2 regions of the Providencia sp. Marseille-Q8014 genome follow, and region 2 is predicted to be linked to the other one. Evidence: predicted binding sites of a transcription regulator. Region 2 holds the regulator's gene; the other holds the start of a gene.
What was found. The regulator LexA, encoded in region 2, represses DNA repair genes until DNA is damaged. The targets are predictions, from matches to a motif close to TNCTGTATGTACATACAGNA.
Positions count from the first base shown of each region.

Region 1: ACWPW6_RS11425 (metal-dependent hydrolase) is a predicted target of LexA. The motif match lies at 2,718-2,737, and genes of this name have one in related genera.

Region 1 covers NZ_CBCOPT010000001.1:2,588,368-2,597,305, reverse strand. The annotation lists gene ACWPW6_RS11435 (YkgJ family cysteine cluster protein) at 1-263, opposite strand, end outside; gene ACWPW6_RS11430 (L-cystine transporter) at 556-1,947, opposite strand; gene ACWPW6_RS11425 (metal-dependent hydrolase) at 2,127-2,702, opposite strand; gene hxpB (hexitol phosphatase HxpB) at 2,892-3,557, opposite strand; gene ACWPW6_RS11415 (YniB family protein) at 3,882-4,421, shown strand; gene ACWPW6_RS11410 (fructosamine kinase family protein) at 4,464-5,333, opposite strand; gene ACWPW6_RS11405 (FdhF/YdeP family oxidoreductase) at 5,749-8,037, shown strand; gene ACWPW6_RS11400 (metal ABC transporter permease) at 8,116-8,938, opposite strand, start outside.
Region 2 covers NZ_CBCOPT010000001.1:476,887-485,824, reverse strand. The annotation lists gene ACWPW6_RS02075 (fimbrial protein) at 1-224, opposite strand, end outside; gene ACWPW6_RS02070 (fimbrial protein) at 236-730, opposite strand; gene ACWPW6_RS02065 (fimbria/pilus periplasmic chaperone) at 740-1,477, opposite strand; gene ACWPW6_RS02060 (fimbria/pilus outer membrane usher protein) at 1,511-4,003, opposite strand; gene ACWPW6_RS02055 (fimbrial protein) at 4,087-4,668, opposite strand; gene zur (zinc uptake transcriptional repressor Zur) at 5,731-6,246, shown strand; gene lexA (transcriptional repressor LexA) at 6,432-7,055, opposite strand; gene ACWPW6_RS02040 (diacylglycerol kinase) at 7,192-7,566, opposite strand; gene plsB (glycerol-3-phosphate 1-O-acyltransferase PlsB) at 7,681-8,938, shown strand, end outside.

The sequences.
Region 1 (8,938 bases), 2.1 Mb from region 2:
GGTCGTTGTGTGTAAATTGAGCAAGAGACACATTCGCCAATGGTACCTGTCAATGCGGTGCAGCGCGTATTGTGTTTTTGGTTCGTCCCTTTCATTGCACTCATAAAGGGGGTGATCTGCTCAGTTAACTCTTGAGGGACTAACCCACCACCACTTTCACTCTCAGCCCAATAGAAAGAGACGCGAAAATAAGCGCAACATGCACCGCAACTTACACATGGGTTATTTTCAGGATCAGTTTTTAGTATATGAATATTGGTCATATATAAAATCACTAAAAAATATTGATGATGGTGACCCGCAGAACACGGGCTGACGTAACATAGGCAGATAGCCTAGAATCGTTACTCAGCCGCTATTATCTTACGTACTATTGACTATTGGCAAGGTATTTTAGAATTAAACACTGAAATTTATCGTTATCCATACGATAAATAAATTTAATTAAAGGCGTGAGATAAAAAAACACCCTGTCAGCCTAAGACTCACAGGGTGTGATTGTTATTTTACTAACCGAGCCCGATAGGACGGTGAGTAGTTAATCATGAGCGAAGATTAGACGTGTTTTAGTTCGCCATCCTCTTCCTGGTTATAAATTGTTTTGTTGGTTTCACCCATTAACTGACTGGTTACGGTACCCGCAGTCATTGAACCGCTCACGTTTAATGCGGTACGGCCCATATCAATCAATGGTTCAACGGAAATCAATAATGCCACAAGCGTGACGGGGAGACCCATCGCTGGCAATACAATTAATGCCGCAAATGTTGCACCACCACCAACACCCGCAACCCCAGCGGAACTGATTGTGACGATACCAACCAAGGTGGCAATCCATAGAGGATCAAATGGGTTAATTCCCATTGTTGGCGCAACCATTACCGCCAACATCGCAGGATAAATACCTGCACAACCGTTTTGGCCGATAGTGGCACCAAAGGAAGCGGAAAAGCTAGCGATAGACTCTGGCACACCAAAACGGCGAGTTTGCGTCTCAATATTTAATGGAATACTCGCTGCACTAGAACGGCTTGTGAAAGCGAACGTTAATACTGGACCTGCTTTTTTGAAAAATTTAATCGGGCTTAGGCCAGTTACCGCAATGAAAATACCGTGGATAATAAACATTAATCCGATTGCGACATAAGAGGCAATAACAAAAGTACCTAAGTTGATGATATCGGATAAGTTAGAGCTTGCGACAACTTTTATCATTAGTGCCATTACACCATACGGTGTTAAACGCATCACTAAACGAACCAGTTTCATCGCCCAAGCTTGTAACACATCGATAGCCGCTAATGCTTTCTCACCACGCTCTTGGTCATCTTTGAATAATTGTAAGGCAGCGACACCTAAGAAGGCTGCAAAAATCACGACGCTAATAATTGACGTTGGGCTAGCCCCAGTCAGATCAGCAAATGGATTTTTTGGAATAAAGGATAAAATTAACTGTGGAACAGCTAGATCGGATACTTTACCGACATAGTTATTTTGAATCGCATCAAGACGAGCGGTTTCTTGCTGGCCTTGAACCAAACCTTCGGCCGTTAAGCCAAACAGATTAGCCATCAAAATACCAATCAGTGCGGCAATGGCTGTCGTTAATAGTAATGTACCAATCGTTAAAAAACTAATTTTTCCTAAAGAGGAAGCCTTGTGTAGGCGTGCAACAGCGCTGAGTATTGAGGCAAATACCAATGGCATAATAACCATTTGTAATAATTGCACATAACCATTACCGACGATATTAAACCAGAGAATGGAATCCTTCAGCGTTTGGTGACCAGTACCATACACATAGTGTAGCGCTACACCATAAGCAACACCGAAAACCAAGCCTAATAAAACTTTTTTAGATAGACTCCAGCCCTTTGCCCCTAATTTTGCTAGCAGTATAAGCAGTGCTACAAAGATGAGCACATTAATTATTAAAGGAATATTCATTCCGAACTCCAATCGCAGTTTTTGAATTATGTTATTAGCACTGTAAACCTTAAAGGTTATAAGGGATTAGCTTATCCTAACAACTGGTTATATGTTAACAGTAGATAAAATACAATTCTTATAATGAAAAGTAATAACATATAAAGATTGATACTTACAGTATATTACAAAACGATTGATTAGGTAGGTAAGTATGTATCTATTTGATTATGAATATATTTTATAACGCTATCAAATTGTGAGTGCAGATCAAAGTTGTAGCCAGCAGGTAGAAGGCAAGCACAAACCGTCAATGCAATAGCAACAAAGCGCTCAGCCCGTTTATTTGACTTACTACGCAGTAGTGGCAGGCAAAAACGCAACGGCAGTGGCCATAGGAATGGCACTCCAGAAGGCGTTAGTATATCTGCAATTAAGTGGCTGATATAACCGAGTAAGAATGCTTGCAGTAAATCATTCGGGATAGCCCATTGTGATGGTAACCACTGGTAGCAGGCGATCATTAATAGTAGCCAAGCAATCAAGCTATGCGTGAATCCACGGTGTCCGCATAATTTAGAAATCGGTATTGATAAGATCCTTAATAGCCGCCCTGGAATAGAAGAAGGGTGATCGATATCTGGCAATAAGGCACCCAGCAGAACGCCTGGCACCATATGTAGCCAGTCACCTTGAGCAAGCTCAGTCGTGATTTCTAGCTTATGTGCCATTATTAATGAGGCGACAGAAAATAGCAGGTGCCCTTCAGCAGTCATGGTGGATAAATTACCATCTGTTTATCTATACAGTTAGGCGGGAAGTATAAAGTGTTTACAAGGAATATGATAGGTGAGTAGCGAAAAAAACGCTTATTTATTAGCGAATAACATCAGAGCTTTATACTTTTTCGTAATATCCCTATCAAAAAATGATAGGGATTAGATAAAAAAAGAAATGAATAAAAATTAACGCAAATGTTTTTCAGTTAATTCATTGAGTGAAGATAGCTTAACATCAGCGAGGCCCCAACGCGAGTCATTAAAATGTTGTTTATCGGGTACGACGATCGAGCGCATCCGTGCTGCTTTAGCGGCAATCATGCCATTAAAGGAATCTTCTAATGACACACAATGAATAGGCTTGGTGTCTAACAACGCTGCGGCATTCAGATAAACTTCTGGGTGTGGTTTGCTGTGAGGTAAATCAGCAGCAGAGACGACCGCAGAAAAATAATCGCGAATATCAAATAAGTTTAAGACTTTTTCCAGCATATAGAGTGGGGATGCTGAAGCGAGCGCGATATTGAGATCCATTGAACGGCACAGTTCAAGGGCATGATGCACACCAGGTAGGAGAGGTCGTTGTTCCTCAACTAATCCAATGACTCGGTCAATAATCATTTGCTCAACTTCTTTGAGGCTATGGCCTTGCCATGGAGAAGCGTGGTACCAAAGCTCTACAACATGGTCGATACGTAAACCGAGAGTATCAGGTAATTTATCGGCAATAGACAAGTCGATGCCTAACTGAGAAAACACCTCTCGCTCTCCCTGTGCCCAAAAAGGCTCAGAATCAATCAGCAAGCCATCCATATCAAAAATAACAGATTGGATGGTTAAATTATGGTACATGTCAAAACTCCATTCATGTATGTGTGACCTTGCCATGCTTCAATCCGTTGTATGCAGTGAAATGATGGATTGATTTCACTGGTCACTTGGTTAATGAGTGGCATACAACTTGAAATGCTTAGCCCTTTCGTGTGACGAGATATTGTAGCAAGTCATTACTTGATTATATATATCAGAACGGGGATCTTTGTTAATAGCCTTAATAAATAACAAGTTAAAAAATCTGAAAATAGTTGGAACACTATTATTCAGTGTTGTAAATTTGGTGGGTTTATGAAAATTCAGTTATGATTAGTTATAAAAAAAATTTTTTGAGGGTTAATAATGAATTACCAGACTGCAAGTTATGTCGCAATCGGCAAACGTATTCTCGGTTGGATTGTTTTTCTTGTAGCATTGCTTTCTACCTTAGCTTCACTCATCAAACTTGCAGCAATAAAAGGGCTGGAAGGTGAGGGAATTAACGCGGTCGCCAATGATTTTATTAAATTAATGGCTGAAATGACCCGTCAAAGTACACCATTTCTCAATCTGTTTTGGCATAACTCTCCCATTCCCCGAGTCTCTGAAGGGTTTGTCGGGGCGAATATCGGTTTTATAATCATTTTTATTTTTATCTTTGTTGGTATAGCGCTAAGTGCGTCGGGCCTACGAATGTATCGACAAATTAAGTTTATTCGTGAAAGTATTGAAGACCATGTGATTTTAGAAAAGGCGAAAGGTAACGACGTTTCGAAAGAGGAATTGGAAGCTAAGGTTACGATCCCTCGTCATACCATTTTTACTCAGTTCTTTATTCTGTATTTTTGGCCGATCGTGTTAGGTGTCGCAATTTATTTCGCGTTAAAATTTTTGAATTGGTAATCAGTCAGGCCCAGTCAAACAAAACTGGGCCAAAACACGTCGTTACTTTTCACCAAGTAACTCATCGGTAATCGTTCGAGCATGCAAGTAGCTCTTTTCAAGCCCAAATATGTTTGACTGACAAAGTAAATAGTACAGTTGATAAAGGGGCTGCCTATCGAGAAAACCGCTTGGTAATGGCCAAACACTTTGATAGCCATCTATAATCTGGATTGGTAATTCTTGATACAGCGGTAACATTGCGATATCACATTCTCTATCCCCCCAATAACAAGCGGGATCATATAAAATACCGTTTTGCTCCAAGGTAATAGCGCAATTGGCAGGCCATAAATCACCGTGTAACAATGAGGGTTGAGGCTGATGTCCTGCAAGGCGTTTTTTGACAATATCAACGATTTGTTGAATATCACCAAATACCATACCTTTTTCTGCTGCAAGTTGTAATTGTAGGCCAATGCGTTTTTCAGCAAAAAACGAGTTCCAACGCTTTTCCCATCCGTTTGGCTGAGTGATGGTCCCTAACATGGTGTCAAAGTCAAAACCATAACTAGGCTGCTCTTCCCATTGGTGAAGTTGTGCTAATTGTTGACCAAAGCGCCATGCATTGGTTGCATCAAATTTTTTCAACGGAAAATATTCGAGTAGCAGGAAGCTATGGTGTTTATTACTTCCGACGCCGTAGACTTTTGGCACGGTGATAGTATTGCTTTTGGCAAGCATCTCAAGCTGCTCAGCTTCTTGTTTAAACAAAGGCAAAAATTCACGCAGGTTCTGTTTGACGAAAATGGTATGTTCACCATAATCGATTTTCATCGTGTGATGAATGTCTCCTCCAGACAGGATCTCTTTGTTATGAAGTTCTGCTTCACCCAAGTGTTCGCTTAATAAACGATACATTGCTTGCCACATGACACACCTCGCTTTGCTTTGGTCTTCATTAACACAATTCTATAGCGACAGTTTAGGAATTAACAGCAATAATTATTTAAAAAGAAGAGCCTATCACGAAATTACCCAGTGATAACATTTGATGGAATATGGCTTTTTTGAAAATTTGTTGTAATTAAATAATCATTATGACGTTGATAAATCATCGTAATTAAATATTGAAATATGACAATAAATAGAGTGAATTAAATTTGAGTCGTAATAATGACATATTTTTAATTCTATTTGCCTATTAATAAAAATAATGGCTTATTGTTATTAATATTATTTGCTATATTTTTCTATGTATATAATTAAATAAAATTTAATCAAAATTAGATTGTAATTATTTGATGTTCATTATTTGTAATATTTTAAATTTAAAAGAGTAATGAAAATGAAAGAAAAAATTGAAAATTACACTGGCCCGGCTGCGGGCTGGGGCGCGGTAAAAGCCGTCGCGGAAGCCATTAGAGGCCAAATGGATATTGGTCATGATGTGATAGCAATGTTTGAAATGAATAAACCTCAAGGATTTGATTGTCCAGGTTGTGCATGGCCTGATCCAAAACATTATGCCTCATTTGATATCTGTGAAAATGGCGCAAAAGCCATGTCATGGGAAGCAACATCAAAAAGAACCACACCTGAATTTTTCGCTAAATATTCTGTTTCCGAATTATTAAAATGGGATGATTACGATTTAGAAAACGAAGGTCGATTAACGCATCCAATGAAATATAATGCACAAACTGACCATTATGAGCCGATTGAATGGGAAGACGCATTTGCACAAATAGGTCAGCTTTTATCAAGTTATCCTGATCCAAACAGTGTAGAGTTTTATACTTCAGGTCGTACGTCAAATGAAGCCGCGTTTCTCTATCAATTGTTTGCGAGAGAATACGGTACTAATAATTTTCCCGATTGCTCCAATATGTGCCACGAACCAACGAGTGTTGGGCTTGCTGCATCGATAGGTGTTGGTAAAGGTACGGTTTTGCTGGAGGATTTTGATAAGGCCGACTTAGTCATTTGTATTGGTCATAATCCGGGAACGAATCACCCAAGAATGTTAAGTTCATTGCGTGAGGTGTCAAAACGAGGCGCTAAAATCATTGCCATTAATCCGTTGAAAGAGCGTGGATTGGAGCGTTTTGAGTACCCTCAAGACCCGATTGAAATGTTAACGTTTGAATCAACGCGGTTAGCTGAGCACTATTATAAAGTACGCATTGGTGGTGATACCGCTTTGATAAAAGGCGTGATGCGTTGTGTGATTGAGCAGCATGAAGCTGCGATTGCACAAGGAAAAGCACCTATTTTGGATAACGAATTTATTCAAACTCATACTGTTGGTTTTGAGGCCGTTAAGCATGATGTCATGACAACAGGCTGGGAAGATATTTTACGTGTTAGCGGTCTCTCAAAAGAAGACATTGAACAAATAGCACAGTTATATATTGAGGCGGACAGAACGATCATTTGCTATGGCATGGGGATCACTCAGCATCAACATGGTACGCAAAATATTCAACAATTGGTCAATTTACTCTTGCTAAAAGGCAATATTGGTCGTGAAGGGGCGGGTATCTGTCCTTTACGTGGGCACTCCAATGTTCAGGGTGACCGTACTGTCGGGATCACCGAAAAACCAAGCCAATCTTTCTTGGATAAACTTGAGCAGCGCTTTGGATTTAAACCACCAGCTCAGTTTGGTCATGCCGCAGTTGCAAGCATGCAGGCAATCGCGGAGGGAACAGCTCGCGCACTGATCTGCATGGGAGGAAATCTAGCAGTAGCAATGCCTGATCAAGATGCTTGTTTTAATGGCATGAAAAAATTAGATTTGGCGGTACATGCAGCCACAAAACTGAATCGCTCACATCTATTAACGGCAAAAAATACCTTTTTGTTCCCTGTATTAGGGCGTACTGAACGTGACATGCAAAAAACAGGGCCACAAAGTATTACAGTGGAAGATTCCATGTCGATGGTACATGCTTCTCACGGTAAGTTAAAACCAGCTAGCCCACATTTAAAATCAGAATGTGCCATTGTTGCTGGTATGGCAAAAGCCACATTGCCAAATACTAAAGTGGAATGGGATGATTTTATTGATGATTACGATAAAATCCGCGACGCAATGGAAGCTGTTTTACCTGGTTTTGACGATTATAACGCGCGTATTCGTGTGCCTGGCGGTTTTCACCTCACTAACGCGGCGTCAGAACGACGCTGGCTAACGAAGTCTGGTAAAGCAAATTTCATGACCACAGAAGGGGTGATTGAAGATCCTAAATCAGCCGTGAACAGCGAGTTAATCTTAGCGACAGTTCGCAGCCATGATCAATATAACACCACGATTTATGGATTAAATGACCGTTATCGAGGCGTGTTTGGTCAACGTGACGTGATGTTTATCAGTGAAGCGCAAGCGAAAAAACAAAACTTGGCAGCTGGTGATAGGGTCAACATTATCGCACTTGATAGTGATCAAAAACGCACTCATCGCCGTTTAGATAACTTGAAAGTCGTGATTTATGATATGGCAGACCGTTGTGTTGCGACCTATTTTCCTGAAGCGAATAACCTAATCGCATTGGATAATTTTGATCCACAAAGCGGTATTCCTGCTTATAAAAATATTCCAATCGTATTGGAAAAAGTTGATGTAGCTTCTTAAGTACTCATGATTAATCTGCATAGTCAAAGGCCGCTTCTTATAGGAAGCGGCCTTTATTTTTTAATAACAAAAGAATTTTTAGGCTGATTGTAACTTTTCTTGCGGCATTTTAGCTCTTTTGCGTGTTAATACCATTTTGCTGTAGAGCAGAGCAATAATGAAATAAACCGCTTGGGTAATCACGATACAAGGGCCGGTTGCCCCATCAATGTGGAAGCTAATAATAGTACCAATCACGCTGGAAGTGACGGAGGCGATGACGGCAACCACCAACATCCATCCAAAACTTCGACATAGCACGAATGCGATGATCCCCGGTGAAATCAACATGGCAATAACCAAAATGATCCCGACGGCTTGTAGCGAGGCGACAATAGTTAAAGCAAGTAAGGACAGTAAACCATAATGGATGAGTTTAACGGGGAGTCCAATGACCCTTGCCTGATTAGGGTCAAAACAGTACAACATAAAATCTTTACGTTTTAGTAAGATTATGGCGATCGTGATACCTGCAAACCATAAGTTCTGTTTAAACTCGGCATCAGTAATTCCCAAAATATCACCGAATAAAATATGGGTAAGGTGTTGTTCTGTATCGATTTTAGCAAACATCACTAAACCGACGGCAAACATGCCGGAAAACACAATTCCCATCACGGTATCTTCTTTTATTCGACTGTTCTCTTTTAAATAACCCGTCGCGAATGCGCAAAATAGCCCTGAAATAAAGGCGCCTATAGCAAGAGGAATACCTGCCACAGAAGCGATGACGATACCTGGTAATACGGCATGAGAGATAGCATCCCCCATCAATGACCAGCCTTTTAGGACTAAAAAGCAAGATAAAATGGCGCATACAGCACCTGTCACGATGGCGGTGATGATCGCTTTTTGCATAAAA
Region 2 (8,938 bases):
ATTTGGTAATTAACCTGTCGTTTTTGCTCTTTTCCTTGAATCGACTTAACGGGCACATTACCAAAATCAACTTCGATTTCTTTACCGTTATCAATCTTGCAGGGTGGAGGTGTGATCAAATTACCTTTAATGCGTATATCTGCTTCGCCATCTTTTGCGGTCGCATGGTGAGACACAATGAATAGGCAGAGTACGGCATACACTAATTCTTTTACCTTTTGCATATATTTCGCCCTTATTGGTATTCAACTTTAAGCGTTGCATTGGCTGTAAATTTACGTGCAGGCAAATTAACACCACTTTGTTTTACCAAAACAGCAAATAATTTAGGCGGAGTATCTAAATTAAAAGGGCGTTTTTTCTTAATAGGTAAGTCTTCCGTACCCGCTTTAAACAGCACCGCTAAACCATCAACATCTGTCTTTAAAGAACGTTGGTCAAAAGTGGAAGGGGTACCATCAACAAACAACGTTAAATTCGGCTTTCCACCACCAACACAACTCACTTCATACTCTAAAGGTTGCTTATAGAGGTCGCCTTCGATACGTGTCGTCATAACATCACCAAAGTCAACCTCAATGGCGCGTCCATTATTAATTGAACAGGGTTTTGCTAAAACTTCACCTCTCACTTCCACAAATAAATACCCTGAAAAACCTAAGGTATAAGGCGTATGGAAAATAAGCCCTAGCAGTAATAACCGTGTAAAATATTTAATAGACATCATCATGTTATAACCTTATTTTCTAGGTACCACAGAGCATTGACTAGCATTACAAGTAAATTTCAAATCAACGGTGCCACCAAAGTCATTAAGATAAACCAGGGTCGGGGACATCCCAATATCGCCAGCGCTACTGCCTAATGCCATTTCTCCCTTAGGGGGAACCATAATCGGTTCAAATTTATCAACGTCGCTATTCCCTTTTTTCAATCGGGTAATAGACATAAAGAATGGAGAAGGGTTTTTCACTACATAGTTTTGGCCTTGCTTAACAATTTTTATCTCATTCTCTTGAGGAATAATTTCCATTCTTTCTTTTTTAACAATGTCTTTCGGACGATAAAAAAGTTTAATTTTTGTTTGTAAGGCAATTTGCAAAACATTAGGTTTATCGCTACGGGGAGGAATTTCTCTAACGTTCAAGTAATAGACACTTTCACGGTCTTGGGGCAACTGTGAAATAGCGGGTACCGATTGTACTTTAATCTGACTTTTCGCATCGGCTTCAATACGATGTACAGGAGGTGTCACAATGAAAGGAGAATTCACCTTCTCGTCTTTTTCATTCTCAATCCATGCTTGTGCTAAATAAGGGTTATTTTTATTTTCATTTGTTAAAACAATGCTGACAGATTTTTCTCCCTCATTATAGATAACACGAGTTCTATCCAATGCAATTGCTGAATAAGCAGATTGTACAAATAATGACGCACTTATTGCAGTTAATATCGGTATAATTTTTGATAAATACATATTTTCACCATTGACCGTAAAATCTATTTTTCATTATTTACATGGCAACAACATAACATTTGCCATGGTTCCATCTATTTTTTCGGGTAATTGAATATGGCAGCGAGTATCGTCTCCCCAAAGAACGTCAAGTGACTCAAGAGGATTAATGCCCGCTAAGTATACAAACCCTTTATCAGATACAATCCCAACTTCCTTATTGGATTTGTTGGTTACCGATGCCCCAAAAGGAGGGTAACTATTATCAGCTAATGTAATGGTCGCTAATATTTTTTGACCTTCTATCACATTAAATTTTCGGTAACCAATTGCGCCTTCCGTTAATGTTGCATACTGAGTTGACTGCACCGCTTCTGCATTATCAGGCAATTTATCTAAATCAATTTTTAGGTTGTTACGGTTATAATCCATCACACTGGTAATAACGGCTTTACCGTATTTATTTGTTCTTACCGGCGTAACAGAATTATGTATTGGAACACCTTCAATCCCATTGGTATCAATTAAAATACGTGAACCACCACTTACTGAGTTGTTTCTATGCAATGCTCCACCTTCAGGAGTGATTGTCATCCCTCCCTTAATTTGCATAGATAGTGCACTTTGTTCATCTTGAATATAAGTACCACTCGCATTTAATTGCGTCGCATCCCCTTCGTAAGTATACATACCTGAAGTGGTGAGCTTATCTTTATCCCATGTTCCCGCGGAAATGTTATAACTTTGCCTGTTATCAATTCGACTAAAGTAGTTAACATTATTACTGTGCGTACCTCTGGAATAAGAGCCAGAATAACTGATACTCGAATCGTTATTTTCTAATGGAATATTTAAGTTAACGTACACACCATCATCAGTCGTTTCACGGCTTTTAGTTCGATAAGCAGTCAAACTTAAACTGACGTTTTTCATCTTACCAATATCGAAATAATTAGATACCGTCATATTATATTGATTCGATGAAGGACGGTTCCAATAAGTTTGGTGTGAATAGTTTAAATACAGGTTCGTGTTATAGTCAGGAAGCGCTGTACCAAAAATAATGGTATACAACTCTTTACCGCTATCTATCGTATCGCCGTTATAACGACGATCAATAAACTGAGGCATGCTCATATAGTTTCTTTCAGAAAAGCGGTAACCAGCAAACGTAATTTGGCTATTAATTTCATCGAACTGTTTGGAGTAGGTAATGTTATAAGAGTTACCACTTAACGTACGATTATTATCAATATTGCCCATTTGCGCCCGAGAGATATTGATGTTCCCCGATAACACACCAAACGGCGCAAAGTCACGACCAAAACCAATCGCTACGTTTTGATATTCTGAAGAAGCTAATAAGCCACCATAAATTGTTGTATTATTTGTCGCCCCCCAAGATAACGAACCTAAACTAAACTCAGGGCCTTGCGTATTATGTTCGTCTTTGGTCGGTTTTCCCAAGACGAATTGATAAATAAGTTGTCCTGGGCGAGTCAAAGTCCCCAGTTTTGATGTTTCCACTTTATAGCTCGTGACACTTCCATCCTGCTCTTGAATAGTCACATCCATGGTACCGCCACCAAACGAGTTAACGTCTTGGATACGGAATGGCCCAGGACTCACTTCTGTTTGATAAATAATACGGCCATCTTGTTTAACGATAACGGTGGCGTTAGTTTTTGCTACCCCTGCTATTTCAGGTGCATAACCCTGTAAGCGAGGCGGGAACATTGATTCATCCGTTTCTAAACTCACCCCGAGATAGCGAAAACTATCAAACAAGGTTGAGGATAGATATTGTTCACCGAGAGTTAAACGAGCACTGAGTGAACGAATTGCACGGTAAGCATAGAGTTGGTTCCAAGCCCATGATTGGCTACGTTTATTGAGCTCTCCGTTTTGTGATTGCCAATCCGCTCTGAAACGCCATGGGCCGATATTGGCGCCCATAGTCCCTGTTGCAGTGATACCTGTTTGCGTTCCCTTCCCATTGCCTTTTTGCTCTTTGACCAAACGGCCTGTTGCGTTATAGTCAAGAAAAGCGCCTAAAATACCATCATCCCAACGTGTAGGGGGATCCCAGCTTGCATCTTGGTACTCCATATATGCTTGCGGTATTTTAATTTTTAACGTGTTTTTAGCTAAATCCCCCTGAAAACTCATTTCAGGGATGCTACGAATATCTAAACATTGCCCATCTTTCAGCCATTGAATTTTATTTTCCCACTCCTCTTTCAATCCTAGCAGTGGATATATTTCTGGCGTAATACAAGCCAAAGAGACTTTCTTATCGTAATTAGGATTAAAAAAAATGACTGGCTGTTCAGCAATTATTTTCGTGTTATTAACTTCAAGATCTAAAGAATAATCACCAGGGGGAACATAATTGGCATGAGAAAACTTACTGAAATCTATATTTTCAGTTCCCTCACCATCTAGAAAATCCGTATTAAAGTCGATAGCCTCTTCAGACCAAACTATCGTTGGAATTAGCATCAAAAGCATTATTTTTGTTATTACATTTAATTTCATGCTTTTCATTTAACTAACCCACTAATAAGAATAGATAAAATAAGGTCATCAACATATGGCGCAAATACGCCATATGTTGGACACATTAAGTCTTATTGATAAATGATTTTGAAGTTAGCAACAGTATCGAAACGACCTGTTGTTGCTTTGTTATTAGGATCTTCGTTACCTTTCACATAAGCTTCGAAATGCAGAGTTGTTTCTGAACCATCACCGTTATTTAGGTCATAGCCATTACCAGTACCTGGGAATGGTTTACCGAACTCAACGATTTTGCTTCCACCATCAGTGATAACAATACCCGCGTTCTGTACTTTACCTAAACCAAGTAATTCACCGGTAAAGCCTGTGAAACCAGAAATTGTTCCACCCGTAAAGGTGATTTTTGCGTTTTTGTACGTTTCAGTTGAGCAATTTTTCAGCACGATATCAAATGGACGGCTATCTGAACGGAACTTACCAGATGTTAATTCGTGCAATGCGATTTCACCAAAACGAACAGTTTGATTCAGGTTATCATCATCAATTGAACAAGGTACATCATTGATGAAACCAGTGAATTGAATTTTACCTTGTGAGCTTTCAACTGGAGCAGGATCATCTGCCATCGCAGTCATAGAAACACCCATAGTTAAACCTAATGCCAAACTTACCGCTAATTTATTAAATTTCATAAAGATTTCCTTTAGATATGTAGGAAGTAGCATTCTCTATCCCGATAAACTCTAAAGAAATGAACCCATAAGCTCATTTTCGATTAGAATTAGCATTAGTGAAAATTTCCTTATTCCACTAGAACCTTTTAGGAAGAGATTTTTTTAAAATAAATAAATTAATTCATTTAATTTATTTTTATAAAAAGAAAAAATTGAAATATTCAATTTGTTACTTTAAACATGGAATATTTAATGAGGTAAAATCCTTTTTTCTCCAACCTTTTTCAACGTTGAAGTAAATAATCAATATATATTCCACAAAACTCAAACAGAACTGGATTACCCATACTTTGATGACCCATATTTTCTATAGACAATCCTACACACACGATATTTTTTGTCAAAATTAACCGGAATACGAAACACGGACAGTCAATTATGTTGTTATTTTCTTATTTTCAGTTTTCAACCATTAAAAAAGGCAGCACCAACTCCTAAAAGTAGTAATAATTAGAAAAATATATATAAAAATGTAAGTTTGTATTTATAAAAACTTAATAATTTTTTCTAAAAAGAAAGTCGTTTTTTTATAAGGAAACACGCAGTAACAGCAAAAAACAATGACATCAATAGATTAAAAACAAAAAATAAGAATTAAAAAATAAAAAAGCAATAAAAACAAAATAAAAATCTATAGGGAAAAATTTAGATAAGAAAACTCCCAATTGAAATGTGTTACTGAAGGTTACTTTTTAAATTTAAAGTTACATTTTAATTGTTATTATTTTGTATTGGTTTTGTTTTTATCGTGATAATAAATTACTTATTGCACCAGAGTATAATGGTGCCATTTATAACCCTATTTCACTCACTTTTAGTAACATGCTTAAAATACAATATTAACGTATATTGTGAGATGTGATTTATTTATTTGAATATTAAATGGTTGTGATTTTTTCCTAATACGCTTTTTTCTAAGCCTCACTTTTTATTCATTCTCATTTCAGTCTCTATGTATCATAAAGTTATGGTAAACTTGTCTTCACTATCATTGGGATTTTTGCTGTGGGGTCAACGACCATGAAAATAATGAGTGAGGATAAGCTGCTAGTGATGGCCGAAAGAATTTGCCAATCAAGAGGTGTTAGGCTAACGCCTCAGCGGGAAACCGTTCTACGGCTAATAGCGCAACAACACGGTGCAATAAGTGCTTATGACCTGCTCGATTTGCTGCGTGAAGTCGAGCCTCAAGCCAAGCCACCAACAGTCTATCGTGCGCTTGAATTTTTAATGGAACAGAGCTTTATTCATAAAATCGAATCGACAAATAGCTATGTTATCTGCCATCACTTTGACAATCCTAGCCATATCTCAGTCATGTTGATTTGTGATCATTGCGGTGGCGTAGCAGAAAGTGATTGCGGAACCATAGAAGCTGCTATTTTAGATTTAGCTAATCAAAATCAATTTCAACTCCGTCATACCGTCGTTGAGAACCATGGTTTATGCCGAGTATGCAGTGAGTTAGCTAGCTGTAAAGACCATGAGCATTGTCATCATGACCATGAACAACCTATTAAGACAAAGAAAAAGTAATCACTAAGACAATAAAATAGACAAAACACACTATAGTAGAGTGTAATATTTTATGTCTCTTAATAAGTCGGGTGCACAGATAAACTCACTAATGAGTAAAAGAAAGGTATCGCAGGCAGACTCCTAAAATAGATACATAGTAAATCTGCCAGCAATATTTTTGAGGGTATTTTATGGCGCTAACATTAGCACCAGTCACCATTACGGATCACGCCAACCGCTAGCCCTTCAATTGTAAAATTCTGCTGACGCAGATCAACAATAATCGGAGCAAATTCTGCATTTTCAGCGATTAACTCAACACGGTTACCTTGCTGCTTAAAGCGTTTCACAGTCACTTCATCTTCAATACGTGCAACAACCACTTGCCCATTACGGACATCTTGTGTTTTATGCACAGCTAAAAGGTCGCCATCCATAATCCCAATGTCCTTCATTGACATACCATTAACACGTAATAAAAAATCAGCATGGGGCTTAAATAGAGCAGGATCCACTTGATAATGACTTTCAATGTGCTCTTGAGCCAATAGAGGTTCGCCAGCAGCAACACGTCCAATCAAAGGAAGCCCCTGAACTTCAGCATCATTTTCTTCTTCAAGTAGTAAACGGATACCACGAGAAGCCCCTGAAACAATCTCAATGACCCCTTTACGTGCCAAGGCTTTAAGGTGCTCTTCTGCCGCATTAGGCGAACGAAAACCAAGGCTTGCTGCTATTTCAGCGCGTGTAGGTGGCATACCCGTCTGAGAAATGTGATCGCGCACCAGATCATAAACCTGCTGTTGTCTAGCCGTCAGTGCTTTCATCTCGTTCCCCTGTTTGTTTATACAGTCAGACTGTGAGTATATACAGGTAAATGAAGTTTTGAAACACTTAAATCACTGAAGTGCCATATTTGTTGAAAGCTCATCAAGGATTTATCGATTTGCGACAATTTCTACATTAGCCAGCAAAATAGTGTTGCCATAAAACGGTTGCCCAAATAACCAACGCGAGTCCAATGGTCACAAACACCGCGGCAGAACCGATATCTTTAGCTCGACCAGACAATTCATGATATTCACTGCCCACGCGATCAACCACCGCTTCAATTGCACTATTCAGTAATTCAACAATCGCCACCAGCACAACAGAACTGATCAACAATAATCGATCGATATAACTCACATCCAACCACAGCGCGATAATGACGGCAATCAATGCCGCAACAGATTCCTGCCGAAAGGCCGCTTCATTAATCCAAGCCGCCTTTAATCCTTTAAGGGAATACCCCGCAGCCTTTATTACACGAGTCAATCCCTTAGTTTGGTTCGCCATATTTATTCCTCAAAATTACAAACAATAATCATTTTTTGCGGTCAAAGTTAATCATTTGCCAGTTGATTTCTGGTATGCTTGCGAAGCATTGTTAACAAGAGGCTATAATCATTTATGTCACTATGGCGTAAAATATATTACAACACGTTGAATTTACCACTTAAATTACTGGTAAAGAGTAAACTCGTTCCAACAGACCCGATATCAGAACTGGAATTGGACACCAGCCGGCCCACGTTATACGTGTTGCCTTATCATTCCAAGTCTGACCTTTTAACATTACGTCACCAATGCTTATCGATCGGTCTACCTGACCCGTTGGTCGATAATGACATTAATGGCACTAAATTACCGGCCTATGTCTTCATTGATGATGGTCCGAGAGTCTTTCGCTACTACTCACCAAACCCACGTAAAGAGTCAGTAAGAATATTCCATGCATACCTAGACTTGCATCGTAGTAATCCGAATCTCGATATTCAAATGCTACCTGCATCCGTGATGTTTGGTCGTGCACCTGGACGAGAAGGCCATACACCGGCTCCCCCCTTACGCTTACTCAACGGTATCCAAAAATTCTTTGCCGTGATTTGGCTTGGGCGAGATAGTTTTGTCCGTTTTTCGCCAACCGTATCCATGGGAGTGATGGCGCAAGAGCATGGTACCGATACGATTATTGCGAATAAACTAGCACGTGTTGCCCGTATCCATTATTCACGTCAACGCCTCGCGGCGGTTGGTCCGAAACTGCCTGCCCGCCAAGATCTTTTCAATAAGCTATTAACCTCAAAAGCGATTGAAAAAGCGGTTGAAGATGAAGCACGTAGTAAAAAAATTCCACTGAAGAAAGCACAGCAAAATGCCGTCAATATGATGGAAGAAATTGCGGCTAACTTCTCTTATGAAGCAATACGCTTGACGGATAGAGTATTAGGCTGGACTTGGAACCGTTTATATCAAGGGATCAATGTTCAGCATGCGGAACGCGTTCGTCAGTTAGCGCAAGATGGCCATGAAATTGTGTATGTGCCATCACATCGTAGTCATATGGATTACTTATTGCTTTCTTATGTTCTGTATCATCAAGGGTTGGTCCCCCCTCATATCGCGGCAGGTATCAACTTAAACTTTTGGCCAGCAGGTCCAATTTTCCGCCATTTAGGCGCTTTCTTTATACGCCGTACGTTTAAAGGAAACAAACTTTATTCGACCGTATTTCGTGAATATCTCAGTGAGCTGTTTGCACGGGGTTATTCCATTGAATACTTTGTTGAAGGTGGACGCTCTCGCACAGGTCGCTTGTTGCAACCCAAAACAGGCACACTGTCGATGACACTACAGGCCATGCTACGTGGTGACTCTCGCCCTATTA